Regions from separate parts of the Paenibacillus borealis genome, predicted to be linked through region 2. Evidence: riboswitches for the same ligand, from Rfam matches in the RefSeq annotation. Region 2 holds a riboswitch; each other region holds the start of a gene.
The links. Region 2 has a riboswitch for cyclic di-GMP ahead of PBOR_RS22590 (thiamine pyrophosphate-binding protein). Riboswitches for the same ligand answer to the same signal wherever they lie in the genome.
Positions count from the first base shown of each region.

Region 1: it holds a riboswitch for cyclic di-GMP, as region 2 does, so the genes downstream of both, PBOR_RS36765 (choice-of-anchor A family protein) here and PBOR_RS22590 (thiamine pyrophosphate-binding protein) in region 2, are expected to answer to the same signal.
Region 3: it holds a riboswitch for cyclic di-GMP, as region 2 does, so the genes downstream of both, PBOR_RS33245 (flagellar assembly protein A) here and PBOR_RS22590 (thiamine pyrophosphate-binding protein) in region 2, are expected to answer to the same signal.
Region 4: it holds a riboswitch for cyclic di-GMP, as region 2 does, so the genes downstream of both, PBOR_RS36750 (anti-repressor SinI family protein) here and PBOR_RS22590 (thiamine pyrophosphate-binding protein) in region 2, are expected to answer to the same signal.

Region 1 is NZ_CP009285.1:575,406-583,293, forward strand. It holds gene PBOR_RS37280 (collagen-binding domain-containing protein) at 1-72, shown strand, start outside; gene PBOR_RS37590 (choice-of-anchor A family protein) at 2-3,106, shown strand; cyclic di-GMP riboswitch class I at 3,609-3,698, shown strand; gene PBOR_RS36765 (choice-of-anchor A family protein) at 3,779-5,641, shown strand; gene PBOR_RS02505 (alpha/beta hydrolase) at 5,917-6,882, shown strand; gene PBOR_RS02510 (inositol monophosphatase family protein) at 6,936-7,748, shown strand.
Region 2 is NZ_CP009285.1:5,311,046-5,318,933, forward strand. It holds gene serA (phosphoglycerate dehydrogenase) at 1-767, shown strand, start outside; gene PBOR_RS22580 (helix-turn-helix transcriptional regulator) at 978-1,949, shown strand; gene PBOR_RS22585 (methyl-accepting chemotaxis protein) at 2,061-3,311, shown strand; cyclic di-GMP riboswitch class I at 3,805-3,901, shown strand; gene PBOR_RS22590 (thiamine pyrophosphate-binding protein) at 4,019-5,662, shown strand; gene PBOR_RS22595 (carboxymuconolactone decarboxylase family protein) at 5,714-6,076, shown strand; gene PBOR_RS22600 (hypothetical protein) at 6,276-6,626, shown strand; gene PBOR_RS22605 (3-oxoacyl-[acyl-carrier-protein] synthase III C-terminal domain-containing protein) at 6,728-7,720, shown strand; gene glpK (glycerol kinase GlpK) at 7,806-7,888, opposite strand, start outside.
Region 3 is NZ_CP009285.1:7,815,772-7,823,659, forward strand. It holds gene atzD (cyanuric acid amidohydrolase) at 1-166, opposite strand, end outside; gene PBOR_RS33225 (ABC transporter permease) at 166-918, opposite strand; gene PBOR_RS33230 (ABC transporter ATP-binding protein) at 915-1,724, opposite strand; gene PBOR_RS33235 (ABC transporter substrate-binding protein) at 1,738-2,751, opposite strand; gene biuH (biuret amidohydrolase) at 2,820-3,503, opposite strand; cyclic di-GMP riboswitch class I at 4,023-4,116, shown strand; gene PBOR_RS33245 (flagellar assembly protein A) at 4,219-5,844, shown strand; gene PBOR_RS33250 (DMT family transporter) at 5,912-6,829, opposite strand; gene PBOR_RS33255 (LysR family transcriptional regulator) at 6,926-7,855, shown strand; gene PBOR_RS33260 (aldo/keto reductase) at 7,861-7,888, shown strand, end outside.
Region 4 is NZ_CP009285.1:450,252-458,139, reverse strand. It holds gene PBOR_RS01990 (TasA family protein) at 1-210, shown strand, start outside; gene PBOR_RS01985 (TasA family protein) at 285-875, shown strand; gene PBOR_RS01980 (helix-turn-helix domain-containing protein) at 1,052-1,384, shown strand; gene PBOR_RS36750 (anti-repressor SinI family protein) at 1,534-1,683, opposite strand; cyclic di-GMP riboswitch class I at 1,712-1,796, opposite strand; gene PBOR_RS01975 (2-oxoglutarate dehydrogenase E1 component) at 2,311-5,178, shown strand; gene odhB (2-oxoglutarate dehydrogenase complex dihydrolipoyllysine-residue succinyltransferase) at 5,237-6,592, shown strand; gene PBOR_RS01965 (SDR family oxidoreductase) at 6,830-7,558, shown strand; gene PBOR_RS35995 (MerR family transcriptional regulator) at 7,586-7,888, shown strand, end outside.

The DNA of each region.
Region 1 (7,888 bases), 3.4 Mb from region 2:
AATGATCAGATTGAAGGCCGTCTTGCAGCGGGGGGGGGATATTACTCTCTCTGGAGGTTACGGGGTAGCTAGGGCATACAGGAACTCTCCAGCCACAGATGTACTCGTTGCCGGCAAGAAATTTAAACATTCGGGCAGCGGAGAAATCTACGGCAACGTTGTGTATGGGGACAGCCTTGAAGCCAATGAGCCTAGTGTGAACATTATAGGCGCGAAGAAGCAGGGAAGCACGATTGATTTCCCGGCTGAGAAACAGTATCTGATCTCTCGTTCCGCAGAATACGGGGCATTGTCCGATACGAAAGAGATTGGTAATAATAATTATGGAACACTTACAATAAGTGCGCCGGATTCTTTCAATGTAGTTCATCTGGATGCTTCAACGCTGGCGAGTACAAATAATATTCAATTTAATATTGCCCAGAATGCCACGTTGATTATTAACATAAGTGGAGCTACGGTCAATGTGCCGAGTTTTGCAATGAATAACGGGAAAGCGAGTCAAGTGCTGTTCAATTTCTACGAAGCAACCAAGGTAAATATTGCATATACAACCTTTTTGGGGACGATACTGGCGCCTAAAGCAGATGTCAATTATTCCGGAGCAGAGCTTTATGGAACTCTGATTGCCAAGTCTTTTAGCGGCGGGGTAGAAATGCACCTTGGAACGTACCAGGGAGATGGGCCGCCACCAAGTCCGACGCCGACCGCAACACCAACACCGAGCCCGTCGCCGACACCAAGCGCAACACCAACACCAAGCCCGACACCAGCCACAACGCCAACACCAACACCGAGTCCGACACCAACGGTGAAGCCGACCGCAACACCAGCGCCGACACCGACCGTGAAGCCAACGCCAACGGTAAAACCAACACCGACGGTAAAACCAACGCCAACACCTAAATGCACTCCAACGCCAACACCAACAGTGAAGCCGACACCAACAGTGAAACCAACACCAACGGTAAAACCTACCGCAACACCGGCGCCGACACCGACAGTGAAGCCAACGCCAACGGTAAAGCCGACACCGACAGTGAAGCCAACGCCAACGGTAAAGCCAACACCGACAGTGAAGCCGACGCCGACACCTAAGTGCACTCCAACACCAACACCAACAGTGAAGCCGACACCAACAGTGAAGCCGACACCAACAGTGAAGCCGACACCAACAGTGAAGCCGACACCAACAGTGAAGCCAACGCCAACAGTGAAGCCGACACCAACAGTGAAGCCAACGCCGACAGTGAAGCCAACGCCGACACCAACGGCTGAACCGACACCGACACCAACGGCAGCACCAACGCCGACACCGACGGCAGCACCAACACCAACGCCAACGGCCGAACCAACGCCGACACCAACGGCAGAACCGACACCAACGCCAACGGCTGAACCGACACCGACACCAACGGCCGCACCAACGCCGACGCCGACACCAACGGCCGCACCAACACCAACACCAACGGCAGAGCCGACACCAACGCCAACGGCTGAACCGACACCAACGCCGACGGCCGAACCGACACCAACACCAACAGCCGCACCAACACCAACGCCGACGGCCGAGCCAACACCGACACCAACGGCAGAACCGACACCAACGCCAACGGTAGAGCCAACACCAACACCAACGGCAGCACCAACGCCAACGCCGACGGTCGAGCCAACACCAACGCCAACAGCAGCACCGACACCAACGCCAACGGCAGAGCCAACACCAACGCCAACGGCCGAACCAACACCAACGCCAACAGCAGCACCGACACCAACACCAACGGCCGCACCAACACCAACGCCAACGGCCGAACCAACGCCGACACCAACGGCAGAACCGACACCAACGCCAACGGTAGAGCCAACACCAACACCAACGGCAGCACCAACGCCAACGCCGACGGTCGAGCCAACACCAACGCCAACAGCAGCACCAACGCCAACGCCGACGGTCGAGCCAACACCAACGCCAACAGCAGCACCGACACCAACGCCAACGGCAGAGCCAACACCAACGCCAACGGCAGAGCCAACACCGACGCCAACAGCAGCACCGACACCGACGCCGACGGCCGAGCCAACACCAACGCCAACAGCAGCACCGACACCAACACCGACGGCCGAACCGACACCAACACCAACGCCGGCACCAACGGCCGAGCCAACACCAACGCCAACGGCCGAGCCAACACCAACGCCAACAGCAGCACCGACACCAACGCCAACGGCCGAACCAACACCAACGCCAACAGCAGCACCGACACCAACACCGACGGCCGAACCGACACCAACACCAACGCCGACGGCCGAACCAACACCAACGCCAACAGTAGCACCGACACCAACGCCAACGGCCGAACCAACACCAACGCCAACGGTAGAACCAACACCAACGCCAACAGCTGAACCAACACCAACGCCAACAGCTGAACCAACACCAACGCCAACGGCCGAACCAACACCAACACCAACACCAACGCCAACGCCAACGGTAGAGCCGACACCAACACCAACACCAACGCCAACGGTAGAGCCGACACCAACACCAACACCAACGCCAACGGTAGAGCCGACACCAACACCAACGCCGACGGTAGAGCCGACACCAACACCAACGCCAACGGTAGAGCCGACACCGACACCAACGCCGACGGTAGAGCCAACACCAACACCGACACCGACGGTAGAGCCAACGCCTACTCCGACACCAACACCAGCACCGACATCACCACCGGCACCAGTGCCATCGTCTGCACCGCCTGTCTTTATTAATGTAGTGCCGACGCCGACTCCAATAATCGGTTATATCGTAAATCCCGATACAATAATCATTGATGATCCGCTGCCTTTGGGCCCTGTGGCAACAGCAACACCTCAGCCGTTAGTGGTGAAACCAAGCCTAACCCCAACACCATCAGTAACACCAAGCCCGACGCCGGTTGTGACCATCATTGATGAAAATATTCCGTTAGGCAATGTGCCTGCGGATGCTACGCTGCCGAAGACTGGTGAATCAAGTCCGGCTCCTTATTATTTGGTTGGTATAGCTCTTGCAGGATTGGGGATATTCCTTAGTAGAAGATCCAGAACAGATAAACGTAAATAAATGCAATCCGTAAGATCTTTATGAAAGATTGTTGGTAGCACCGCTGAATCGGGAAAAGGCTGCTTTGGGAGAAGACGTTCTCCCGAAGCAGCCTTTTTTATAACAATATATATTTATTTCTATATTTCTCGTGAAAGCGAATGTGCTAAGGGAAACGGAGTTGCGATTTTACGGCTGTCAGAGTTATTATTTAAGTTTAAATTTACAATATGAAAATTAGTTCTTTTTACATAGTTTCAAAAATACTATAAAGTCGAATCCGAGGGAGTATAGGGATTAGGGTTTTGGGCGGAAAGACTAAGCTTTCTATTGAAAAAACCTTTTGTAACAGTACTTTGGAGCGGATCGGTAGATATAATCTATTGCCAAATGTTTCAAAGGATTTCGTTGACAATAAGCCTAGATAGCGGATAAACTAAAATTAGTTCTAAAGTAACTAATGTCATAGACTTTAGTATGGAAGTTTGATTTAGTACATAATTTCACAATCTAATAGTTCACTGACGTATAAACGCAAACCGTTCGAAAGAACGGGACGCAAAGTCCAGGAGTCTAAAGCGCGATGAAGCGCAACGATCGTCCGACTGCCGTAAAGAGAGTATCCCTCTTTCCGGCGGTCTTTTTTTGTTATAAACGTGGCCTATATCTATATTAACTGTGAGGTGAGTCTGTATGTTCCAATTAACTAAATTCAAGCGTCTTATGGTGTTCGGACTTATAACAGTTCTGATTGTTGGAGGCGGCGGAATCATTTCACTGGGGAGCATTTCAGTTAGAGCCGAGGGGGCTTCTCTGCCGGGCAATGCGTCCAAGTATAATGTGTTCATATTGGGAAGTGTCGATGCCTACAGAAGCGATATTGAAGGCAGATTAGCCGCAGGCGGAAATGTGAAACTAAGTGAGGGTTACTCGGTGGGGCACAAACTAAGCTCTCAGGAAACGCAGGAGGCTTATTCTCTTGTTGCCGGGGGCGATCTTTACTATGAACGTGGAGAAACTGTCGGAGACGCGGTGTACGGCGGGAAATACAGCGGTAGCGGCGGCCCCCGTAATGGTACAGGAACCTTACAGCTGATAGCGAACGCCATAGACTTCACAGCCGAATTCGGCTTGCTCCGTGATAAATCGCAGCAGCTTGCAGGGCTTCCTACAAATAGTACTACAACTGACGATTATGGCAGTCTGATTCTCGTAGGTACAAATTCAGATGTTAACGTATTTGTTGTCAATGGCAGTAAGCTGTCTAGTGCTAATGGGCTGAGAATCGAGATTCCCAGCGGTTCGACGGCTGTAGTAAATGTATCGGGCACTTCAGTTACGATGAAAAATATGGGCATTAGAATTAATGGCAGTGATAATAAGGACAACTCTATGAATAGCAAAGTGCTATATAACTTCAGTCAGGCAACCCATCTTCAAATTGAGAGTATCGGAGTTATGGGTTCTATACTGGCTCCATATGCCTCCATTCAATTCAATAATGGTCAAATCAACGGAAATTTGATCGGAGCTTCGCTCTCAGGAACAGGAGAATCTCACCATGTTCCTTATAAAGGGCAAGATCCGCCGGAATCAACAGCAACGCCGGCAGTGACGCCGACGCCAACAGCGACACCGACGCCGGAATCAACAGCAACGCCGGCAGTGACGCCGACGCCAACAGCAACACCGACGCCGGAATCAACAGCAACACCGACACCAGAAGCAACGGCAACACCGACACCAGAAGCAACGGCAACACCGACAACAACGCCAACGGCAACGCCGACAATAGCTCCAACGGCGACACCGACAGCGGTACCGACACCAGAAGCAACAGCAACACCAACAGCAACAGCAACGCCAACAACAACGCCGACAGCGGCGGCAACACCGACAACAACGCCAACGGCGACACCGACAGCGGTACCGACACCAGAAGCAACACCAACACCAACAGCAACGGCAACACCAACACCAGCGCCGACGGCAACGCCGACAACAGCGCCGACGGCAACGCCGACAGCAGCACCAACGGCAACGCCGACAACAGCGACACCAACGGCAACGCCGACAACAGCGCCGACGGCAACGCCGACAGCGGCACCAACGGCAACGCCGACAACAGCACCAACGGCGACACCAACAACAGTGCCGACCGCAGCACCAACGGCAACCAGCACGAGCGTATTTGTTCCAAGCTTCGTGTTTCCGACATCAACTGCTCCGGTAGTGATTGGGACTATTGTGACTGATACTACTATCAATGATGACCCTGTTCCTCTGGGGCCGGCGGCATCACCTGTTGTGACGGTGCTGCCAACAGCGCCACAGCCGGTTGTAGCGGAGCCTACACCAGCACCTGCACCAGCGGCGGGACCGTCGCCTGAAGAAATCATTATCGATGACGAGATTCCTCTCGGCAGTGTGACTGCAGAGCAAACCCTGCCGCAGACGGGTGAATCAAGTCCTGCACCGTACTATATTACCGGTATCGCCCTTGCCGGTCTGGGCCTGCTTCTTAGAAGAACGGCCAGGGCGAACAAGCGAAAATGATTCACTTAAACGAAGAACATCAGGGTAAAAAGTGATTAAGCCGCTGTTTTTGGACGAAGGCTGCTGCCGGAGAGATATTCTCCAGGAAGCAGCCTTTTTGTATACGGGTGGCGTATTCTATCTGTAGCTTACCACTTGGGTGAAGAAGGTAATGCCGGACTCCCGGCAGTGTTTTTAGTTGAACGGATACCGTGCTATACTAGGCTCAAATTATTCATAAGCAAAAATTCACATTCCCTTAAAGGGAGGGTTGCTTACTGAGAGGGGGAACGATTATGTGGAGTATATACCTGCTAGTAATACTGGCTGTTGTTGCCGGGATTGTGGCGTATGCCGGATTCTATTTCTATGGAGTGGCTATTAAGCGGGCTCCCAAGGAATTCCTTGGCAAGACACCGGATTTGAAGGTGGACCCGCCGGTAGCCGGAGCTTCGTGGGGGGAAGGTGCGGAGTGGGTGGCGCGGCAGAACTTCCGGGAAGTGGAGCTGGTCTCGGAAGATGGCCTGAAGCTGAGAGGCTACTATCTGGCTTCAGAGCGTGCTGCGGGCCGTACCGTAATCATTGCCCACGGTTATTCCGGCAAAGCTAAGGATATGGGGGCAACCGCCAAAAACTATTATGACAACCTAGGATATAATGTGCTGCTGCCCGACGCCAGAGGCCACGGGAAGAGCGAAGGGGACTACATTGGCTTCGGTTGGCCGGAGCGCCGTGATTATCTGCAATGGATCGGGTTCGTTCTGAAGGAGACTGGGCCGGAAGCGCAAATTGTACTGCATGGCGTATCTATGGGCGGAGCGACGGTACTGATGACGGCTGGAGAAGAGCTTCCTCCGCAGGTCAAATCCATTGTTGCTGATTGCGGATATACTTCGGTCAAAGCACAGCTGTCCTACCAGCTGTGGCGGATGTATCATCTGCCAAGCTTCCCCTTTGTGCAGAGTGCCAGCCTGGTAACCCGGATGAAGGCCGGTTATTATTTCGGCGAAGCTTCAGCGCTGAAGCAGGTGCGCAAAGCCCGGGTGCCGATTTTATTTATTCACGGAGATGCGGATAAGTTTGTACCTTTTGCTATGATGGATGAGCTGTATAGTGCCTGCAAGAGTCCGAAGGAGAAGCTGGTGGTGCATGGAGCGGGGCATGGTCTTGCCTATGATACGGATAAAAAGGAATATGTTCGCACTGTAGGCGAATTCGTGGAACGATATATACACAGCTGTTCAGAGGAAATAAAGTATTAGACTGGCAGAAATGCTCAATAAGATTACGCACTGTAAGGAGGAATGGGAACGGAATGAATTTTGACCTTCGAGAATTAGCGTTGTTTGCAGAACAGGCTGTAACAAAAGCAGGTGACACAATTTCCGGATTGCGCAGTCGGGAACAAATTGAAGTGAATTTCAAGGATGATGGTGAACTTGTGACATCTGCTGATTTACTATCGGAAAGAATCATTCAAGAAGCCATAATAGGTAAATTTCAAGGTCATCGAATTCTTTCGGAAGAAAATGGAGTACATAACTGGGATGATTTCAAGTTTGACGGTCCGGTTTGGGTGATTGATCCCTTAGATGGAACGGTTAATTTTGCCCGGAACCTACCGCATTACGGCCTTTCATTGGCTTTTGCCCTTGATGGCGTAGTCCTGGCAGGAGCAGTATATGCGCCAGATTTGAACTGTACTTATGTTGGGATTAAAGGGAGAGGCTCCTATTGCAATGGTGAGCGTTTACGAACTCGTACATGTACTTCACTATTAGATGCTGTCATTGGCACAGGTTTTCCTCATGATCCGGCCAAAGTGCAGCCGGCAATCGAAAGAGTGAACCGGCTCAGAAGAAACTGCCGTGACATTAGGCGTTTTGCTGCGCCAACAGTAGACATTTGTTATGTGGCGTCCGGAAAATTAGATGCGCATACGGAAAGTCTTTCACCGTGGGACGTAGCCGCCGCAGGCTTGATTGCACGGGAGGCGGGCGCATTGAGTTGCAATGTACAAGGGGTGCCAGATGACATTCCTGCTGAACTTTATGGTGAAGAGGTCGTATTCACGACACCTGGAATCTTCGGGGATCTCTTGACATTATTGCGGAAGGAATCAGAATAAAAGGCTCAGTGTCCTTCAACATTGTTGTACGTGTGATTCAGTCTGAAAAAGTCCCCGGAACGTAGACGCGCCCGATATCCGCAAACAGCGGGTATCGGGCGCTTATTATGTTCCACACATGGGGCCTTTCCCTGCGTCAG
Region 2 (7,888 bases):
TCGTGACCCCGCATCTGGGTGCCTCGACCGTAGAAGCCCAGGAGAACGTTGCGATCGATGTATCGGAGCAGGTGCTGCATATTCTGCGCAACGAGCCGTTCATCAACGCCGTGAACATCCCTCCGGTTGCTCCGAGTGTAATGAACAAGCTGCAGCCATACTTCACCCTCGGCGAGAAGCTCGGCAGCTTCGTGACCCAGATTACAGACGGAGCGATCCGTGAGATTCATGTGGAATATGCCGGTGATCTCTCCGATGTGGATACACAGCCGCTGACCCGCTATATTGTCAAAGGCGTGCTCTCCCGCCATTTCGCCGGTGATGTTAACATCGTCAACTCGATGCACCTGGCAAAAACGCGTGAAGTCAATGTAGTAGTGACCAAGGCTTCCAAGACCAAAGGCTTCACTAACCTCATTACGGTTACGCTCAAAGCTGAGCATGACGAAGAACGCCTGGTTGCCGGCACCCTGCTGCAAGGCTATGGTGAACGGATTGTGCAGGTTAATAAATTCCCGGTGGATATCGCTCCGGAAGGCCATCAGATCGTAATCTCCCACAACGACAAACCGGGGATTATCGGGCTCGTCGGCACATTGCTCGGCCAGAATGACGTCAATATCGCTTCCATGCAGGTTGGCCGTAAAATTGTCGGTGGAGCTGCCATTATGCTGCTGACTGCTGACAAGGCTGTTCCGCAGGATGTATTGGTTAAACTGGCCGGATTGCCGGAGATCAATACTGCAGAAGAAATCACTCTGCTGTAGAACGCAGCTTTATACCCGGACAGAATTAGAAGGACACAATTAAGCGCACACAAAAACACTCTTTAGGAATGACGGCCCTGCCGGCATTTCAAAGAGTGTTTTTGATTAATATTAATCTTTATATATGACAAACCCCGGCATATATATATGATAAACTTAAAGTATTTTCCGGCAGAAACTAATCTCACTATAATAGGAGGTATCCGACTAATGAGAGCAGACCGCTTATTGTCGATCCTGCTGCTGCTGCAAAGCCGCGGCAAAATCAGCTCCCGGGAGCTGGCACAAACACTGGAGGTATCCGAACGGACCATCTTCAGGGATATGGAGTCCCTGAGTATCTCCGGTATTCCCGTGCTGGCTGAACGCGGCCGTGAAGGAGGCTGGAAGCTGGCTGAGGGGTACCGGACCTCCTTGACAGGTATGAACCCCAAGGAAATCGGTGCGCTGCTGCTGCCGGCAGATCCGGCGATTATGCAGGCACTCGGGATTCAGGAAGAGTTCTCTTCCGCCGTACGTAAGCTCCAGGCCGCTGGGGCAAGGCAGCCCGCTGCAGCTTTCAGCTTCCTTAATGAGCGTATCCATATTGACGGTGCGGGCTGGCATCCGTCCGGCGAGACCTACCCCTGCCTCACTGCATTACAGGAGGCCATATGGGAGGACCGTAAAGTGAGAATCTGTTACTTGCGCGGGGATGATAGTACTGAACGGCTGATTTCACCATTTGGGCTCGTAGCCAAACGTGGTGTCTGGTATACCGTAGCCGAATCAGACGGTGAAATGAGGACCTACCGGGTATCCAGAATCACTAGTGCTGAAGTCACGGATGAACATTTTAACAGACCTCTTGATTTCAATCTGGCGCAGTACTGGGAAGCCTCTACTACGGCATTCAAATCTGCATTGCCCCGTTATCATGCCAAGCTGCTCGTGAAAGACAATATAATGAAGGATCTTAAGCAGGAGCGCTATGTTTCCTTACTATGCCAGGAGCATTCATCGTCTCCCGGCTGGCTCTCAGTGGAAGCCGAATTTAACACGCCGGAGTCTGCCTGCCGGATCATATTATCCCTGAGTCCGGGCATAAGAGTTACTGCCCCGGCGGAGCTCGCAGACAATGTTGTATCCACCCTGCGGGAAGCGGCTGCATTATATGAAGACAATGTGCAAAACTACTCTTAGTGAACAGCCCGGAAAGAAGTTTTATGTCAGTTCTTACAATAGACCGATTACGCTCTAATCCCCTATAATATTACAATACACAATATTTATTTCTAGGGGGAACTATAGTCTATGGACTGGATGAACAAGCTGCCGTTAAAACAAAGAATCGTTGCCGGATGTTACCTGGTTGCCGCTTTATTCGCTGTCCCTGTGTTAATTACTCTGATCGTAATGGGAAAGGTAATTATCGGCATTATTCTTATTGCGGCATTGGCTGCGCTGACCTACCCGCTTGCGCGCTTTATTGAGAGAACGCTTACATCCTCGTTCGAGGACATCTCTAATGTGACGCATACGATCGCCAAAGGCGACTTCACCAGCCGTGCTGACGAGAATGGATCAATGGGCGACATCAGCCGCTCCTTCAACACCATGATTGATAAATTGAAGAAGATCCTGACCGATGTTTCACAGCTTACCCGCCAGGTTATGGATGCCAGCCGGGGGATCGAGGACAAGAATCAGAACCTGAAGATTGTAATGGCACAAGTAGCCTCCTCTTCCAATGAACTGGCCCTGGGCGCGAATGAAATCTCAGTAGATATCGCCGATATGACAGAATCGATCAAAGATATCGAAACCAAAGTCTCCAATTATACGAACTCTACCAAAGAAATGAACAAACGCTCCGCCCATACGCTTGAACTGGTTGAACAGGGCCGCCAGTCTGTGGATACTCAAGCTGAAGGCATGCGGAAGAATATCCAGGCTACGCAAAAAGTAGCAGATACGATTGAGGCACTCTCACAGAATGCCCGCGGTATTACCATGATCACCAAGACCATCACGGAAATTGCCGAACAGACCAACCTCTTGTCGCTTAATGCCTCCATCGAAGCTGCACGCGCAGGTGAGCATGGACGCGGATTTGCAGTTGTGGCCCAGGAGGTCCGTAAGCTAGCCGAAGAATCAACCGCTTCCACCAAAGAAGTATTCGGGCTGGTACGCAGTATCGAGGCCGACATCAAGCAGGCTATCGATAACATCGCTATTAATGAAGAGGTTGTCCAGGTGCAGAACCAGATGATTACGGAGACCGCAAATATTTTCGCCCAAATCGTACATAGTGTGCAATACATAACCGAGCAGATCTCCTCTTTCTCCGCAGAGAGTGATCTGATGCTGGAGAGCGCGCTCAAAATTTCCGGGGCGATTGAGAATATCTCCGCTATTACCCAGGAGACGGCCGCAGGTACTGAGGAGGTATCCGCAGCCATGAACGAACAGATCCATGCCTTGCAATCCGTCGCGGAAGAGACCGAGAAAATGACACAATCTGTCTTCCAGCTGCAAAAAACGATCCATATTTTCAAATTCTAGCATCAGCCCTAAAAGACCGTTTCTGCAGATCAGTCTGCCGGAACGGTCTCTTTTTGGAGAATATAATGTAATATTCACAAAGTGTTAAAATAGTGCATAACACTAAAAACTCACCTTTGCACTTCTTTACTGCTAACTCATAATGACTAATAAATTGACACTATTTTAAATTTGAATTACCCATTTCTTAAGTCCCATTCCGCAGTTCTCCCAGCTTATATTTCTGTTACTTCCGCACTGTTTCTTGAAAAAACCAGGATTTTATGAGGCTTTAGACTTACTCAAATTAAATTCAACTCTTTTTTTGCATTTGCATTATAAGACTTTGGTCTTCCAGGCGCATCCATTTTCAAAAGTTTGAATATCTAATATTTCAGCTCTCTTCCCCTCTGAATATTCGCCAAATTTCGCGCTTTACTGCGAAAGACTTATTGACAAAAGGAGAGCGAGGAATATATTGTAAAGGAAAATTATCCTTCCGTTATATTGATAACAACATATGAGGCAAAATTCACCGAAAGGGAATGACGCAAAGCCATGGATCTACAGTCTCACTATTCTGGTGAGATCATGACAGCCAGGTTGCTGAAAAACTATGAACGTCCGGGAACCCGCGTTCAGATATGGTGATTCGTGCGACAGGCCTGTGCTCCTATTTTGAGTACAGGTTTTCTATTGCTAGCATATATCAAATAACAACTTGTGGGGTGGATGTTCTGAAGACAGTTGCAGATTATATGGCGGAAGCATTACACGATCTTGGGGTAACACATTCTTTTGGTATTATTGGTAAGTCCATTTGCCCTATTGCTCTCAAACTTGTTGACTACGGCATTGAGTTTATTCCCAGTAGGCATGAGTCCAGCTCCGGTTTCGAAGCAGGCGGCTACGCACTGAAAACAGGCAGTCTCGGGGTAGCCTTCGGCACCTCCGGTCCAGGCGGAACGAATCTGCTCACCGCAGCGGCACACGCCAAGGCCAACAATCTCCCGGTCCTCTTCATTACCGGTCATCAGTCCATTAAAGAGCTTGGGATTCCCCAGTGTCAGGATTCCACATCCTATCTTGCCGATTTGGCGGATATGTTCAGACCGGCAACTCTATTCAGTAAGCTTGTTGAACGGGGGGACCATTTCAGCACCATTTTCAATCATGCCATATCTATCGCACTTGGTGACAAAAAAGGACCTGTCCATTTATGCATTCCGTTTGATGTTCAGACCGAGCGGCTTGAAGAATGCCGGATTGTCCTGCCGCAGCGCGAAAAACTCGTCAGCTACGCGAACTACGACCGGGTCATTTCAGCTATCAATGCGTCCAGCAGACCACTGATCATTGCCGGCAAAGGCGTTAACCGCTCCGGTGCGCACAAGGAACTGGTTCAGTTAGCCGAGACCTTCAACATACCTGTGGTAACCTCACCTGGCGGCAAAGGAGCCATTGCATCAGATCAACCGCTGTATCACGGTCCTGTAGGCGTTGGCGGATGCACGCACGGCGATGAATTAATGAATGATAGTGATTTGTTTATCGTACTTGGCTCACGGCTAAGCGATATGACCATATGCAATCTTAAGCGTGAGAATCATCCGGAGCAGTTAATCCAGTTTGATGTTGATCCTACCTTCGTCGGTAAAATCCTAACTTCCTCCACCATCTCTGTCGGCGGTGATTTGCGGGATAATCTGGAGCTGTATCTCGAAAAAATCGATCATTCTGCTATTACCAGACATGAAAGAAAGATCTTCAATTCCTATACTGAAGAGCTGCCTCTGTTGCCCAAACTCTCTCTGGCTTCGGTAATGAGCACGATGAGCGATTTGATTCCTTACAACAGCAGTGTGTTTGTAGATGACGGCAGCCACGGCTTCAATGCGGTCAAATGGTTCAATGTGAAGAAACCGGGCAGCTTTATATTTGATGCTTACTTTGCCTGCATGGGTAATTCAATCGGTATGGCTATCGGCGCCAAGGCTGCTTCCCCGGAAGAGACTATCTTCTGCATCACCGGTGACGGCTGCTTCATGATGCTCGGTACTGAAATAAACACTGCGGTTTGCAAGAATATCCCGGTCATTTTCATTGTGGTGAATAATATGCAGCTGGATATGGCACTCAAGGGTATGGAAAAAACAACCGGCCGGATCGATGGAACCATCTTCGAAGTTCCTATGGATGCCGTAAAGTTTGCTGAATCCCTGGGGGCCGCCGGCTTCCGTGCGGAGACGCAGGAGGAGTTTGCTGCCGCAATCAGCCAGGCTGTTGAACTTAACCGCGTTGCCGTCATTGAACTGTTGACCGACCGTGATGAAATGCCTCCTACTGCCCACCGTACACTGGATCTCAATTAGACTGTATCTTACAGATTTTCTAACTTACTATCAGGAGGCAAACAAGTGAATATGAACGTAGACAGCGGACTGGACCATTTCACCAATCTTTCCGGGGACTATGGGGCCAAAGCCCTAGCTCCCATTAAAGAGCATTTTCCCGAATTAGCCGAGTATATCATGGGCAACGCATACGGTGATATTTTTCAGCGGACCACCATCGGTTCAGACTGGAAAGAAATTGCTGTCATCTCTTCTTTGATCACCATGGGACAATTTGAGCAGTTGGGGGTTCACTATGTAATGGCACTCCGCGTGGGGATGACCGTTGATCAAATTAAAGGTATCCTGCTTCATCTGACACCTTGCATCGGCGCACCCAGAGTGATCTCGGCATTCAATGTTCTGCTGGAGACGCTGGAAGAAATTCGTTAAGTAACAACAAAATATTACATCATTCGACTTTTGTATTGCGCATTTAAGAAATATCTGGTTATAATGAAGGCAAAATATCCCAAAACCAAGTTCATATTGTCGAATCTAGTCGCATGAACGTAGTTTTTCGGGATATCAACATGATGAAATATCAGATTACTCTGAATAGTCATGCAATTAAATTACGGGAGAGATGAACATGGGACAATTTATTTTGAAGACAGACACTGCGAAGAAAGTAATTAACATCGAGCTGGAAGGAACCTTCTCGAACGAGGACGGTCTTAAATCCATACAGGCCTATCAGCAAACCATCAATCCGATTAATCCTTCTGAATATGCACTGGATATCGATTGCCGCAAGCTCAATGTAACCGCTCCTGATGTTGTGCCGTTGCTCGAAGGCTGCTTCATCATGTTCAAGGCCGACGGCTTCCAAAAAGTGAGCCTGACCCTTGAGAATAACCCTATTCTCAAAATGCAGCTGGCGCGTCTGGGCCGCAAAGCTGGACTCGAAAACCTGGAAATCACGTCTACGGTACAAGCTTAGGTTAACTTATTTTTAAACCATTATTAGCGGTTTGAAACGCAAAATTCGCTCACGAAACCAAGTGTATGCTTACGGGCTACAAAACTTTTAGGAGGTTCACTATGGCAGGGATTCGCATTAAGGACATTGATATCTATCATCCAAGCAAAAGCATCGGCAATGACTTCTTCATTCAGCACTTCGATGAGAAGGGAATTGATATCCGTGGCCTGCTGGCTGCTCTAGGCCGTGAAAACCGCTACAGTATCGACAGCAAGGATGAGAACTCCCTGACGATGGCTTTTGAAGCCGCAAGCAATGTACTGGACAAGACCGGCCTGACCGGCGCAGACATTGACCTGATCGCTTATGCAAGCCAGACTCCTGAATACATTTTCCCAACGAATTCATTGATGATTCACCGCCTGATTAATGGCGCATCCCACACGATCTGTATCGACAGTAATGCCAACTGTGCAGGAATGACCGCTTCCATGGAACAGGTCAGCCGCCAGATGATGGCGAACCCGAGAATCCGCCGTGCACTTGTTATCGGCTCTGACTACGTTGCCCCGCATGCCAACAAGAATGACCCGGTATATTACGCCAACTTCGGCGATGCTGCTGCCGCACTTATTCTGGAGCGTGACGAGAATTCTGTAGGTTTCATTGATTCGATCTATCAGACTGATACCTGCGTCTACGGCAACTCGCTGTTCCCGGCGGAAGGTTTAGCTAATCTCGGACGTACAGGTGTGGCTGCCGGAGAGTTCAATGTCAAGTTCATTCCATTCGATGATTCTATCTGCGTGGATGCTGCTTCAGAATCGATCATCACACTGCTGAGCAATAACGGAATCGCACCTGAATCCATCAAGGCTGCCTGCTTCTCGCAGCTGTCACTTCCGAACATCAAGGCTGTTGCCGGCAAAACCGGAATTGACTCTGATGCAGCCGTCTACATCGGTGATGAATTCGGCTACACCTCTACCAGCAGCCCGTTTATCGCGCTGCACAAGGCAGTGACTACTGGAAAGCTCGAACGCGGAGACAAGGTCCTGTTCTGGACCGTAGGCGCCGGATGGCAGAATGTCGCTTTTGTAATGGAGTATTAATCTTACCAGTTGAACTTGTACTTTCATGTGCATATCAAAACAGCCCGCAGCAGATTTTCTGCCAGCGGGCTGTTTTGATATGTAGTTATGAGGGCAGTCCTTCATGCTTCTCCCAGCCCATGGTCCGTGACACGGCATCCTGCCAGGCGTTGTAACGGCGTTCTCTCT
Region 3 (7,888 bases), 2.5 Mb from region 2:
TAACGGCATAGCCCCGCGTGAAATCATTGACACAGCCGTTTCCCTCGGTCTTTCCCAGTACAGCTGCAACCTCTTCGGGCCGGAACAGCCCCTCTTCTATCGCCGCCTGCAAGCCGGACATGTCATTCGGTGCACCTGCAGGGATTCTGATCACCGAGCATTTCATCACAGATCATCACTCCTTGTCCAGAAAATAACCTTCTTCTCCAGCAGCCCGATACACCAGAACAGCAGCAGGCCGCACAGCGCCGAAGCAATAATGGCCGAGAACATCACCGGGGTGTCCATATGATAGGAGGAGACGAGCACCACATAACCCAGCCCCTTATTGGCCCCGACAAATTCGCCGACAATCGCTCCGACGATGGCAAGCGAGGTCGAGATTTTCAGTGCGGAGAAGATATAAGGCAGACTGGTTGGCAGCCGCAGCTTCCAGAAGATTTCGCTTTTGGTTCCTTTATAGGTGGAGAACAGCTCCCAGGCCTCGTATTCAATCGCCTTAAGACCTTTGACACTGTTCACCAGTATCGGGAAAAAGCAGATCAGCATCGAAGCGATGACCTTCGAGGTATATCCGGTCCCCAGCCACACGACAAGCAGCGGCGCCAGCGCAACCAGCGGTGTAGTCTTCAGGGCAATGGCGAGCGGGAACATCCCCTTCTCAATCGGCTTGGAATGAACAAAAATAACGGCAGTAATCAGGCCCAGTATGTTAGCGAGCATGAACCCGGTCAGGGATTCGCCCAGGGTAACCAGCGTATGGGACCACAGCGCACCGTCGATGGCCGAGACCACCTGGGTTGGGGAAGGCAGCAAATACATGGGAACCGACAGGAGCCGTACGGCCAGCTCCCACAGGATCAGGAAGCCGAGCGCAAAGGTGACCGGGTACAGGCTGTCCTTAAGTTTGGCTGTCATAGATGCTTCACCCGCTTTCTCAATTCCTTGACGGTCCGGTGGAATTCCGGCAGCTCTTCCATTCCCGCTTGACGCGGTGAAGGCAGCGGTACCGGAATAATATCGGTCACCCCGGCCGGCCGGGGTGACATCATCACCACCCGGTCCGACAGGAGCACAGATTCCTGAATCGAATGAGTAACCATGACAATGCTGCTGAGACTTGTCTCTGGACTCTCCCACAGGCGCAGCAGCTCAAAGTTCAGCTTCTCGCGGGTCAGTTCATCCAGCGCACCGAACGGCTCATCCATCAGCAGCACGGTCGGATCGGCGGCCAGGGCTCTGGCAATCGCCGCCCGCTGCTGCATTCCGCCGCTGAGCTGATGCGGGAAGTGGTTCTGGAAATCCTGCAGGCCGACCAGCCGCAGGGCGCTTTCCGCCTTTTCACGTGCTTCCTTCTTGCTGAATTTCTTCTTCGGGCCCAGCTCAAGGGGCAGCATGACATTCTGCAGGGCACTGAGCCATGGCATCAGGACAGGCTTTTGAAAGACCATGCCCAGCGACAGGTCCGGGGAGGAATATGCAACTTCCCCGCCTCCTTCCGGGCTTAGCAGCCGCAGCATCAGCCGCAGTGTTGTTGATTTCCCGCAGCCGCTCGGTCCGAGAATGGAGATGAATTCATTGCGGTATACGTCAAGACTGACATTATCAAGCACAGGCACATTGCCGAAGGAAAGCGAGCAATTGCGCAAGGAGAGCATCGTGTCCCGGGTACCGGGATTCTTCACAGGGGCGGAATCCATCTGTTCTTTCATCGCTGTTGTCATACCGGTTCCCTCCTTATTTCAAGTACTCATTGGTGAACAATGAGCCGATGTCCTGCTGCTTCTTCACAAAGCCCAGATCGATAAGATTCTGCTGCAGCGTCTCCCACGCCGCTTCGTCCATCGAGCCGAGCGGAAGCTTTTCCGGCTCAAGCAGCGGAATGCTGGCCTTCATCATGCTGACTTCATGCGCAAGATCAAGCTTTTCTCCATATTTCAGGCCGAATTCCGCCGCTTCCTCAGGGTGCTCCATCGCATAATCCCAGCCCTTCATGGAGGCCTGTACGAAACTCTGGACCATTTCCGGATCCTTCTCAATCACAGACTCCGTGGTAAACAGGGTGTCGGCATAGAAATTAATGCCATAGTCGTTCGGGTCGATAATATTGACTTCCTCGCCCTGCTCCTGCACAGCCAGCACCTCATTAATTACATATCCGGGCCATGCCTTGACCTGGCCGGTCAGCAGGGGGCTGAGATCATATTTGATCGGCATCTCTTCGATTTGCGAGGTTTCGATGCCTGCGCTTTTTTCCATAGCACGGAAGGTCAGCTCTTCATTGCCGCCGAGCTTGATGCCCACCTTTTGGCCGACAAGCTCTTCCATTGTGGTGATACCGGATTCTTTAAGCGTGAACATTACAAACGGGGTTTTGCGGTATATTGCAGATAACGCCTTAACCGGTACGCCTTTTTCTCTGGCGATGATGATCTGGTCAGCACCGGTTACCCCGAACTCCTCACTGCCCGAAGCGACCATCTGTACCGCCGGAAAATCCGAGCCTCCCGGCCGAATCTCCACATCCAGCCCCGCTTCCTTATAGAAGCCCTTTTCAACTGCGGTATAGAACCCGGCAAACTGCGCCTGATGAATCCACTTCAGCCTCAGAACAACCTTCTTAAGCTCACCGGAGCCTTCTGCCCCCTGTCCCTCAGCCTTGCCGGTATCCGAATTGTTGCCGCAGGCTGTAATGAGCAGCATTAGTGAAGTAAGCAGGATGAGCGCTTTGGTTCTGGACTTGTTCCACATGGTGATTCCCCCGTTATGATGTGATTTGGAATACTGGTCATTCGTAATTCGTAATTAGGATCTAGTAGTTAGAATTGCTCAAGCGCCTTCAGCACCGCTTGCGAATCACTCACACTGCCAAAGACACCGCCCTGCATTTTGACCATATTCAGCGCTGCCAGGTGATTGGCATAATCCGTAGCACCCGTGCAATCCTCCAGGATCAGGCATTCATAACCGCGGTCATTGGCTTCGCGCATCGTCGTGTGTACACAGACATCCGTCGTGATTCCGGTCAGAATCAGATGGGTAATCCCTTTATTCTTCAGTATCAAATCCAGGTCCGTAGCATAAAAGCTGCCTTTACCCGGCTTGTCGATAATGTGCTCGCCCGCTACAGGTGCCAGTTCATCAATGATCTGCCAGCCGCGCTCGCCCCGTACGAGAATCCGTCCCGCCGGTCCTTCCGAGCCGATCTCAGCGCCGATCTGTCTGCTCCGCCACCGTTTATTCGCCGGCAGATCGGACAGATCCGGCTTATGGCCTTCCCGGGTATGGATAACGGTGAATCCGTTAATTTCCCGGATGCGTGCCAGCAGCCGCCCAATCGGCTGAATGGCTCTGGCTGTTAATGAGAGGTCGTAGCCCATTCTCTCCACGTAACCGCCTTTGCCGCAGAAATCCGTCTGCATGTCGATAATCATCAGTGCCGTCTTCGCCGGATCAAGGACGCCGTCATAGGGCCAGGTGTAAGGTGCTGCTGTAATCTGCATGGTTCATGCTCCCCTTCCAGAATTCAATGCATGTATTTAATGTTATGTTTATTAACACTAATTTCTTATTTCCTGCTGTTTGTTAGATTATATTACAACAAATTTGCAATGTCTTCGTTTTTATTACGAAATAATATGCTAATTGTTTGTGTTTTTCTACATATATAACATAAACATTACATACAAACCCCGAATTAACTCCATTTATTTATTGAAAAAAGCCGCCCAACACAGGCAGCCTCAGCAGCAGTCCGTTCTCCAGATCAAAGATCCGGCTGTTCCGGCAGAGCAGACTCCTCCCATAAGCTGTAAGCGCTGGGAAACCAGTTTTTCAGGTAAGATAGAGCTGCACATTTCAAGATTATTAATAGATTGGCAGAATACAGTTGAAAAATAGCTCCTTAAGTACTAGAATTAAGCTTGTTTGCAGAAGTTCCTGCAGCCCAGGAACCAGTTATGACCTTTTTTGTCGATTGCGGTCGATTTAAAATGCCTCATGCTGAGTGTATATCATTGATCTATTTCTAAAGGCAAACTTCCTGAAAGGGTAGGACGCAAAGCAATGGGCCTAAGGACGCCGGGAATCCGCGTTTATGGTCGCCAGGCTGCCAATAGAGACCACGTAAGCCAGCTGTCACCGGGGGACCTCCCAGGCTTTATGATGCTCTTTTCTGTACGAATGCCATTGATTATACGAAAAAGCGAGGTTAAGACAATGCTGCAGCAATTCATCGAACCAACCCGATATGATTTCGTGGAATCCTTGATGCTTGAACGCACCGGCTTTCTGGATTCTTTCTCCGTAGAGGGCCAGCCTTCCGGCGGGACAGACGGAGATAAGAATGGAATCATCCTCGTGCAGAATAATCAGATTTTCATCACTCCCCCGCTCTCCGGCGGCAAACCGGCCCGGATCTCTGCTGTTCATCCCGTAGTGCTGAAGATTAACTGGAAGACCGTTACGGAGCCTACAGAGGTTACCTCAGCGGATTATATCACCTGGGAGATCTGCGAGAAGCCGCAGTATCAAATCACCGTTTCACCCGACAAGCTCAAAGTTCACTTCACCTTGTACCGTGCAGAGAAGTACGCCTGGAATCTGGTCAACTGCCCGGCTTCTTTCGAAGCCGCAGTGCGTGCCGAGCCTAACCGGGCGCTGCTGCTGTCCACGCTCACCATAGAACAGATTCTCTCTTCGCTGGATAACCGTTCAATTCTGCGTAATCTGAATATCCCGGCCTTATACGCCGAACTGAACAACCCTACATATCTCCCCGTCTGCATCGCAGAAGGGAGAGCCCCGCTGCCCGGTAAGGAATCCCGGATTCAGCTGTCGCTTCCGGAGCATACGCTCACAGGCAATGGTATGCTCCGGGAAGGCCGGACTGCGGAATCTGCAGATTCCTTAGATTATCTCCGGTTTCCGGGAGCACCCTTCGCCAGAGAAGGAGAGGTCTTTGCCCGCAAATTGCCGCCCGAAGAGGGAATTCCCGGATTCGACGTAGAGGGAGGAGTACTATCCCCCCCTCCACCGCAGGATATTTATTTCGCAGCCGGAGAACATGCACAGCTTCTTCCAAACGGTGACATTGCGGCTCTGCGTACGGGCAGACCCCGCATCTGCGGAGACTCCAGCTGTGTCATAACCTGCGATTTCCCTGCCGTATGCCTCATCACCAGGGAGATGGCAGCAACCGCCAGTGAGATTATGTTCGCAGGTGACATCGTCGTACCGGCGGATATTGAAGGCCCTATGCGGATTGAAGCGTTAGGGAATGTGTATGTCTACGGCAACGTCCGCCAATCTACAATTACGGCTACCGGCAGTATCTATATAAGCGGTCAGGTAACCGGCTGCAGCCTGTACACCGGACTTGCCGGAGTAGAGCAGCACCGCCTGCACCGCTTCTCCAGTCTGCTGCTGACAGAGGTTGCCGGACTGCGGGAAGCCGCCCGGCTGCTGGCCAAGAACGTAGAATCCCGCCAGCAATCCGTGAAGTACGGTCTGGTTGTTATGCTGCTGCTGGAGGATAAATACAGCCATATAGAGTGTCTGATCAGCGATCTTAAAACTGCGCTGCTATGCATGGACGGCTCTTCCCAGCCCGCTTCGGAGCAGCTTAAGCAGATGCTGGAGGTCTTTGCCCATCCGGGACAGTTCACTGAATTTATCACAGACAGTGTTCTGAACAGCTTCTCCAGACTGCTGCGCAATCTCTGTGAAGACATTGAGCTGCTCCAGGAGGAGTATGCTGTCATTAATATCGCCCGGTCGCATGACAGTATCCTGAATCCCGGCGGAGAACTGATCCTGCGGGACGCGGACGCAGAAACGGTCTAAGCCTGCTGTAATGTAACCCCTGACAAGTAAAAACGGCTGCCCCTCTTCTGAGGGAGCAGCCGTTTGTTTATTCTTTGCCCAGCCCGGGTACCGGGGGCTGCACGATCCGCCCGGCAGCCCGGCCCAGCCTGACATTTACCAGAATAATGCTGCTCACAATCAGCAGCATACCAATGACCAGATTCATCGTAATCTGTTCATGCAATAGAACGACACTTGAGCCGATGGAGATCAGCGGAATCAGAAAGGTGAAGGAGCCTACCTTGCCGGCTTCCCCTTCGTTGATCAGCTTGAAGTATACCATCCAGCCCAGAGCAATCACGAAGACCGCGATGAAGAGTGTATTCACTATAAAGGGAGGGCTCCAGGTAATATCCGCCCAGCTCTCTGAAGCCGAGCCTGCCGCCAGCAGGATTACTCCGCCGATCATGATCTGCATCGCGGTCATCCACAGCATATCTACTCTGGCTGCATTGCGTTTGGTGTACACCGTAGCCAGCGCCCAGCTGAGTGCACTGGCCAAGGCCAGCAGCACGCCTACAGGCGAAATACTTCCGGTTAATCCCCCAAGGCTTAATGAGGCTACCCCGAGGAAGCCGATGACCAGTCCGGCGATCTTAAGTCCATACATCCGCTCACCCAGCCAGATCCAGGCAAAGATCCCGAGCAGCACCGGCTGCAGGAATACAATAGCCGAGAATAATCCGGACGGCACGTACTGCAGGCCAATCGTCTGGAAGCCATAGTAGAAGACGATACTGAGGAAGGCCGACACCAGATAGACGGGCCAGAGCTGCCTGAAATTCAGCTGTTTCCGCTTAGGCAGAGCCGCGATGACCAGTATAATACCGGCAATGACTGTCCGGATTCCGGCGAACAGCAAGGGCGGAGCGTACGTTAAGGCAATTTTGGAGAGCGGCCAGTTAATGCCCCAGACAATAACCAGGAACACTAACAAGCCGATGGTTTGCTTCCGCTTCTGCATAAGTTCACCTCTTGTTATGATTTCTTCCCAAATGATACAATAGATTCAGTCATAATTGAAATGAATTATAATCATGAGGGGCATACCAGATTAGTTATGAACAACACTCAAATTCGCCTGTTTGTCTTAATTGCCGAAAGCCGCAGCTTCACCAAAGCCGGTCTTGCGCTGAATATGACCCAGCCCGCAGTCAGCCGGGCCATTTCCGCACTCGAAGCCGAGCTGGACGTGAAGCTGATGCTGCGCGACCGGCGCAGCGGACTGATGCTTACCGATATCGGCAAGCGGGTACTGGTCATCTGCCGCGGGATTCTCAGCGGCCTCGATAAGATTGACCAGGAGATTGCTGCCGAGAAAGGCCTGGAGAAGGGCCAGATCCGCATCGGCGCCTTTCCGGTCGCCGCTGCCTATTTTGTCCCGAAGATTATCAGTGCTATCACTGCCCGATACCCCGGAATTGAGATCAGCCTGTATGAGGGCTCCGTCGCCGAGGTGAAGGACTGGCTGGCCTCACGGTTCATTGATGTGGGTCTGATGATTCCCCCGGTCGAAGAATTCGCCTCCCTGCCGCTGTTCCGGGAGAAGCTCTATGCCGTATTGCCCGGCAGTCACCCGCTTCATCAGAAGCGGATCGTCTGTGTGAAGGATCTGGAAGCCGAGCCCATGCTGCTCTGCAGATCGGGCTACGAGCCTCCGGTAGTGGACTTATTTCACCGGGCAGGCAGCATGCTGAATGTGAAATACGAGGTCAACAGCTACATCACCGCACTGAATATGATCCAGGAGGGTCTCGCCGTCGGTGTGATGTCACAGCTCTCTCTCTTGTCGCTGCCGCCGAATGTCGTGGTCCGGGAGCTGTCGCCTGATGCTTACCGCGATATTCATATCGCAGTCCATTCTCTGGAGGAGACCTCCATTGCCGTACAATTATTTATCGATACTGCACTGCAGCTGTTCTCCGGTAATGAAGCCCCTCCGCCGTCTCCGGCTGTTGCCGGCCTAACTAACGATACCGATAAGGAGTGATTAACATGGAATATAAGCGTCTCGGAAATAGCG
Region 4 (7,888 bases), 3.3 Mb from region 2:
GAGCAGCAAAGTCCGGATCTTGTAGCTAAGGGAATTCTCGGGGGAATCTTTGGTGTAGAAAACGGAGGCATTAAAGCAGGCACTTCAGATAATCTGAGCGTACAGTTTGCCTTTAAGGAAACCTTCCAGCCGCAAAACTATTATCAAGGCGATACCCTGGCACTGACCCTGAACTTCGAAGCCAATCAGGAAAAAGGCGCTCTCAAATAATAGTCCGGCCAGTATGATTCGAACCTGATAACCAATCTCAAAAAAACATAATATAATCGAGGAGGAAATTAATTATGGGTATCAAGAAAACATTGGGTCTTGGCGTAGCATCGGCAGCACTGGGGTTGTCTTTAATCGGAGGGGGCACCTTCGCTTACTTCAGTTCCACAGCAACCAGCACAGCAACCTTCGCGGCAGGCACTCTGAAGCTCGGCTCTTCCTTCAATACACCTGTTGCCCTGACCAATCTGAAACCGGGCGATTACACCGTTCGCACCTTCACATTGTCCAATGACGGCACCCTGGATATCAAACTCCTTAAGCTTGCCACCAGCTACACTGTAACTGATTCGAAGGGCGATAATGCCGGCCAGGATCTTGGAGATCACTTCAAAGTTAAACTTCTCGATAGTACTTATACCAGCGGCTCCCTTAGCGGTCATGTATTGTCCGAGATCTCCCTGAAGGATCTGAAGAACACATCCAGCTATGATCTCGTAGCGGCGGGTGTACTGCCTGGAGGTATTGCTGCTACCCAATCCAAAACCTTCAAGATTGCTTTCGAATTCGTTGACAATACACTGGATCAGAATATCTTCCAAGGTGACGGCTTAGCGCTGAACTGGACATTCGATGCTACGCAAGGTTTGGGAGAAGCCAAATAAAGCTATTAAACTATAGACACAAAACGGCATATCCTCCCTCACCCGGGCTGGATATGCCGTTTTGTCTCTCCCCGGCCGTCAGCTTCCGTCAGGAACAATGATTTTTGTCGGTTTTGCGAATTTTTGTTATACTGATAACAAAAAGTACGGAGGGCGTTGTAATCGTGTCTGATAACATGGGAAGCCGCATCCATAGGCTCCGTCTGGAGAAGGGTTATTCTTTATCCGAGCTAGCGGATAAGGCTGACGTGGCGAAATCATACTTAAGTAATGTTGAGCGGAATATTCAATCCAACCCCTCCATTCAATTTATCGAAAAAATTGCCGATGCGCTTCAGGTATCTATTCACGCATTACTTTATGGCGGACTTGCAGAGACTGCAGAACCTGCTCTTGATGGAGAATGGTTCCGGCTGGTACAGGAAGCGATGGCCTCAGGTATAAGCAAACGTGAATTCAAGGAATTTCTCGATTACCAGAAATGGCGGCTGGATCAGAAGGATAACTGAAATAACCCCACAATGTGAGGCAGCAGCTTCAATGATTACTCAGGTACTTTGCGGGGACCCCGAAACAACATGTAAATTCAAACAGAGAAGGGCACAGCGTGTAGACCGCTGTGCCCTTCTCTGTATGTATCCGTACATTGCTGAATGCCCTACATCGCCTGGAGTGCCTTTTCAGTAAAAAAACGGCGAATCTCATCCGCCTGGATGCCAGCCTGCTTAGCAGACATCAGCAAATACACCCATTCTAAATCAAGATCAACTGCCTGCAGTTCGTCATTCCCCTGGTTGGACTTATCCAAGAAATCTCCTCCTAGAATTTTCGCGTCCCCAGGCAGTCCGGCCATCATAGTATTTCTACTTTAGATCCGAGACTTTGTGCCCCTGCCTTTCGGCAGGTTTACCCTTTACTGGACCCTTTACATGAAAGGATCTGGCAAGAATCGATGAAACCGTTCTCCGCAATAACATTATACAAGAACGAACACGAAAAGTGTGTCGTTTTCTGGAATTTTTTTATGTTAAGTTGTGAAGAACCTTAGCTAAAATTGCCAATGGCTTGTATAAATAATTCCAATTTCATTTCAAAAGGCCCAAATCGGTGTAAATATATTAATAGGTATTAATCCCGCAACACAATATAGAAGTAATTACCCATTTCCATGATTTACAATCACCTGAATCCTTAATTTTTTTTGATTTTAACGATATTTCATTCCCCCGGCTTCACCCGGAGAATTTATGATTGTTCCGTATGAATACCCTATTGAATCATACCGTTTTGCGAACGGATTGCACGAAAGTATGAATTGATTACCCTGCCGGAAAGTAGCACAATAAGATGAGAATGAAACCGCAAACATCGCAGCTCCGCTAAGCGGTGTTCCTATATACCGCATGTGGAGTTTATCCGTTAGGAGGACCTATTCATGGCCGTCAAAGATCCCTATAACGCATCTGTCTGGAGCAAGTATTACGGTCCCAATCTGGGCTACATCCAGGAGAAATACGAGCAGTTTGTCAAGGACCCCTCATCTGTAGAACAACATTACCGCGATCTGTTTACCGTATCCGGCCCGCCTCCCCTGGCACCGGATGCCGTCAAGACTCCACAGCCTGCCGTTTCCGGAGATGCGGAATGGCTTAAGAAGGCTGTTAAAGCTTCCAAGCTGATGGCCAACATCCGGATATACGGCCATATGGCTGCTGATATCGATCCGCTCGAGCGGAGCAGCAACCCTATGGCGAAATGGCTGGAGATCGAAACCTATGAGCTGACGCGCGAGGATCTGAACGCGCTCCCTGCTTCTCTGATCTGGGAGAATGCCCCTGACGGTGTGCATACGGCAATGGATGCCGTCCACAGAATGCGCCAGGCTTACACTCAGACCATTGCCTATGAATTCGGGCATGTGCATGACGAACGTGAGCTGCGCTGGCTCAACAGCCAGGCAGAATCCACAACATCGCCTGCTCCGCTGAACAATACGGAACGCAAAGAGCTGCTGAAACGCCTGATTCAGGTAGAGCAGTTCGAGACCTTCCTCCACAAGACATTTGTTGGCCAGAAGCGCTTCAGCCTCGAAGGCAATGATGCCCTCGTGCCTATGCTGGATGAAATTGTCCGTGCTGCCGCACATGACGGCGCAGAGCATATCCTGATGGGTATGGCCCACCGCGGAAGACTTAATGTGCTTGCCCACATTCTGGGCAAACCTTATGATATTATTTTCTCGGAATTCCACCATTCGCCGAACAAGGAGCTGTTCCCGTCTGAAGGCTCCATGGGTGTCACCTACGGCTGGACCGGGGATGTGAAATACCATCTTGGCGCCGACCGCGCCGTCCGCGAAGGCGAAACCGTGCGTACCCGCATCACGCTTGCGAACAACCCGAGCCATCTCGAGTTCGTGAATCCGGTCGTTGAAGGCTTCACGCGTGCTGCCCAGGAAGAACGGGGTACCCCGGGCCTGCCTAAGCTGAATACGAACAAAGCCATGGCCGTGCTTATGCATGGCGATGCCGCCTTCCCTGGTGAAGGCATTGTCGCCGAAACACTTAATATCGGCAAATTGACAGGTTATCAGAATGGCGGGACCGTGCATATTATCGTCAATAACCGGATCGGCTTCACCACCGAAAGTGAAGATTCCCGCTCCACGCATTATGCCAGCGATCTGGCCAAAGGCTACGAGATTCCGGTAGTGCATGTCAACGCCGATGATCCCGAGGCTTGTATTGCAGCTGTCCGTATGGCCAGTGCTTACCGCCATTTGTTCAAAAAGGATTTCCTGATTGATCTGATCGGCTACCGCCGCCACGGACATAATGAAATGGATGATCCGGAAACCACCCAGCCGATGGTCTATGGCAAGGTCCGCAACCACCCTACCGTCTACCGTGTGTATGCCGAGCGCCTGCAGCGCGAGAAGGTTGTTACCGAAGAAGATGTGAAGAGCATGATTGCCGAGGCTGAGAATGTGCTGCAGCAGGCCTTCGAGCAGATGAAGGAAGGGAAGCAGAAGAACGCCGAGTCTAAGACCTCGGTCGCCCTGGATACAGGTACACCAGTGCACCGCCCTACAGCGGTTCCGCTGGCCAGCCTGCAGGAGATTAACCGCGAGCTGCTGAGCGTACCGGATGGCTTCACGGTCTATCCGAAGCTGGAGCGGATTCTGCAGCGGCGCAAGGATGCGCTGAATGACGGTGAACGGGTGGACTGGGCGCTGGCCGAGACTCTGGCCTTCGCTACTATTCTGAAGGACGGTACACCGATCCGCCTCAGCGGACAGGATTCCCAGCGCGGTACCTTCGCCCACCGTCACCTTGTACTGCATGACAGCGAGAGCGGAGCACTCTTCTCCCCTCTTCATCAGCTTAAGGATTCCCGCGCCTCCTTCGGCGTCTACAACAGCCCGCTGTCAGAAGCCTCTGTTCTCGGCTATGAATACGGCTATAATGTATTTGCACCGGAGACCTTCGTGCTCTGGGAAGCGCAATACGGCGACTTCGCCAATGCCGCCCAGGTTATTATAGACCAGTTCATCTCCGCCGGACGCGCCAAGTGGACACAACGCAGCAATCTTGCGATTCTCCTGCCGCATGGATATGAAGGCCAGGGACCGGAACACTCCAGCGGCAGGCTGGAACGTTATCTGCAGCTCTCCGCTGAGGAGAACTGGACCGTAGCCAACCTGACCAGCGCCGCCCAGTATTTCCATCTGCTGCGCCGCCAGGCAGCACTCTGCGGACAGCCGGATGCCCGGCCGCTGGTGATCATGGCACCGAAGAGCCTGATCCGCAATCCGCGCAGCACTTCGGCCGGTGCCGATCTCGCCTCCGGCAGCTTCCAGCCGGTGCTTCCGGAACCGCTGCTCGGCAGCAAGCCCGAAGAAGTCAAGCGCCTGGTGGTATGCAGCGGTAAGGTCGCCATCGACCTGCAGACGGAGCTGGAAGCCGCCCGCGGACAGGACTTCTCCTGGCTGCATATTCTCCGCCTGGAGCAGCTGTACCCGTTCCCGGAACGTGAGCTTGGCGCACATCTCAGCTCGTTCCGCTCCCTGCAGGAAATCATCTGGGTGCAGGAAGAACCGAAGAATATGGGCGGGTGGAGCTACGCCGAACCCCGGCTGCGCGCCATTGCCCCGCAGAATGTTGCTGTCCAGTATATCGGCCGTCCGGAGCGTTCCAGCCCGGCCAGCGGTTATGCGGATGTGCACAGCTTCGAGCAGCGGCGCATCGTTAGGGAAGCCCTGAAATTGAACGCTCAAATACAAGCACCAGTACCGTCTTCCTGACTGCAGCAAGGCGGTCTCACGATAACGTAAATCACTATATTTGGGGAGGTAACGGCCTGTGTCCGAAATTAAAGTACCCGATCTGGGCGAATCCATTTCCGAGGGAACGATCTACAAATGGCTGGTTAAAGAGGGCGACACTGTCGGCCAAGGCGATGTGCTCGCAGAGCTTGAGACCGACAAGGTCAACCTGGAGATCAGTGCCGAGGAGGATGGTGTCATCTCCTCCATCCTGCGCCAGGCAGGCGAGAACGTTGCTGTTGGCGAAGCCATCGGCATTATCGGCAGCGCCGATGGTGCGGCAGTAGCCGCAGGCGGCGGCAAGCCGGAAGCAGCGGGCGCACCGCAGGGCGGCAGTGCCGCTAACGGCGAAAAGCCGGAAGCGGTTAGTGCTGCGCCGGTCAGCAGCGCGCCTGCAGCGGCAGAACCTGCGGCCGCTGCGGTAGCGGCCCCGGCCGCAACCGAAGGTGCGGCCGCAGGCGCTGCGGCCCTGGCTTCGCCGGGGGCGCGCAAGCTGGCCCGGGAGCGGGGCATCGACCTCGGCGAGGTCAGTGCCCGCGACCCCATCGGCCGGATCGGCCAGGCCGATGTGAACGGCCATGGCGCAGCCGTGCCGGAGGCCGCTGCGCCGGCAGCTCCGGCGGCGGCTGTGCGGCCGGAGCCGGTGAAGCCGCCCGCGCCGGCGGGCAAGGCGCCGCACGCCGAGGACGGCAAAGCGACCGAGCGCAAGCGCATGTCGCGCAGACGGCTGACGATTGCCAGCCGCCTGGTTGAAGCGCAGCAGACGGCTGCCATGCTGACCACCTTCAACGAGGTGGACATGACTGCTATTCTCGACATCCGCAAACGCCGCAAGGATGCCTTCAAAGAGAAGCATGATGTCGGACTCGGCTTCATGTCCTTCTTCACCAAAGCTGTAATTGGCGCACTCAAGGCTTATCCGCTGCTGAATGCCGAGATCGACGGCGAGGATCTCCTGCTGAAGAAGTACTATGACATCGGCATTGCCGTAGCCGCCAAAGAAGGACTGGTCGTGCCTGTCGTCCGCGATGCCGACCGGCTCAGCTTCCCGGAAATCGAGCGCAAGATCGGCGAGCTCGCCTCCAAAGCGCGCGCCAACACGCTCAGTCTGCCTGAGCTGCAGGGCGGTACCTTCACGATCACTAACGGTGGTGTATTTGGATCTCTGCTGTCTACGCCAATCCTCAATACACCGCAGGTCGGCATTCTCGGCATGCATAAGATCCAGCTTCGTCCGATCGCCTTAGATGAAGAGCGGACGGCTAACCGTCCGATGATGTACATCGCCTTGTCTTACGATCACCGGATTGTGGACGGTTCAGAAGCGGTAAGCTTCCTTGTCAAAGTCAAAGAATTGCTGGAAGACCCTGAAGCGCTGTTGTTGGAAGGGTAATTCCCTCCACACCTCTCTGCGGGAGCCCTTCAGCCCAGCCCATACGAATAGACATCAAGGCATCCGGAAGAGCAGCTGCTCTTCCGGATGCCTTTCTTTGTTCTGTTCCGCTCCGCTATACCAGCGGGACGGTTACGATTTATTTTCACCGGTCCGCTTGACTTTGAGCGTACTCCAAGTAGTACATTCGAATCAGGCAGGCCGCACAGCTTCACATTAGACAAGGAGGAGCCATCTATGAGATCAAGTAAAACCGTCCTAATAACAGGTGCAAACAAAGGAATTGGCTTCGAAACTGCAAGACAGCTGGGATCACTGGGATATACGGTTCTGATGGGATCACGGGATGAACTTAAGGGGTGTGTAGCCGCCGAGGCGCTCGCGCAGGAGAGTATAGATGCCCGCTTCATTAAGCTTGACCTGAACGATCAGGACAGTATCCAGACTGCTGCCGCGAGGATCGCTGAAGATTATACCCGTCTCGACGTTCTGATTAATAATGCAGGCATCGCCATCGACAAAGGTGCCGCCCCCGGCCTGCTTCCGGGCAGGGACCTAAGGACTACGTTCGATACCAACTTTTTCGGCACGGTTGCCGTCATTCAGGCCATGCTCCCTTTATTGCTGCAGTCTCCGGCTGGACGGATTGTCAATGTCTCCAGCGGGCTCGGCTCCTTAGCCCACAACAGCAACCCCGATTTCGAGTTTGCCATGATCAGCCCGCTTGCCTATAACAGCTCCAAGGCAGCGCTCAATATGGCGACAATACTTTTTGCCAAGCAATACAAGGATTCCCCGCTCAAAATCAATGCTGCCGATCCCGGCTATACCGCTACAGACCTGAATGGATTCAGAGGACTGAGAACCGTTCAGCAAGCAGCAGGCATCGCCGTCACCCTGGCTACGCTGGATGAGAACGGGCCCACAGGAGGATTCTTCGACGAGAACGGCGAAGTTCCTTGGTAACCTAATTCCCCCTGGGAGGACACAGTTATGCAGGAAATACCCGAGATTGTAACGTCTATCAGGCAGGCTGCGGAGCTGACCGGCCTGACTGAGGATACAATACGCTATTATGAACGGATTGGGCTGCTGCCTTATGCTGAACGCAAGCCCAACGGCCACAGGCGCTACACCAGAGATCAGATTCTCGGCATCCGCTTCGTGATGCGCCTGAAGGCTACAGGCATGACCCTGGAAGAAATCAAGCAATATCTTGAGCTTACCCGTCAGGGCTCAGGGGCACTCGCGGAACGGTACAGCCTGCTTGAAGCGCATCATGACGCCCTCAGCGCC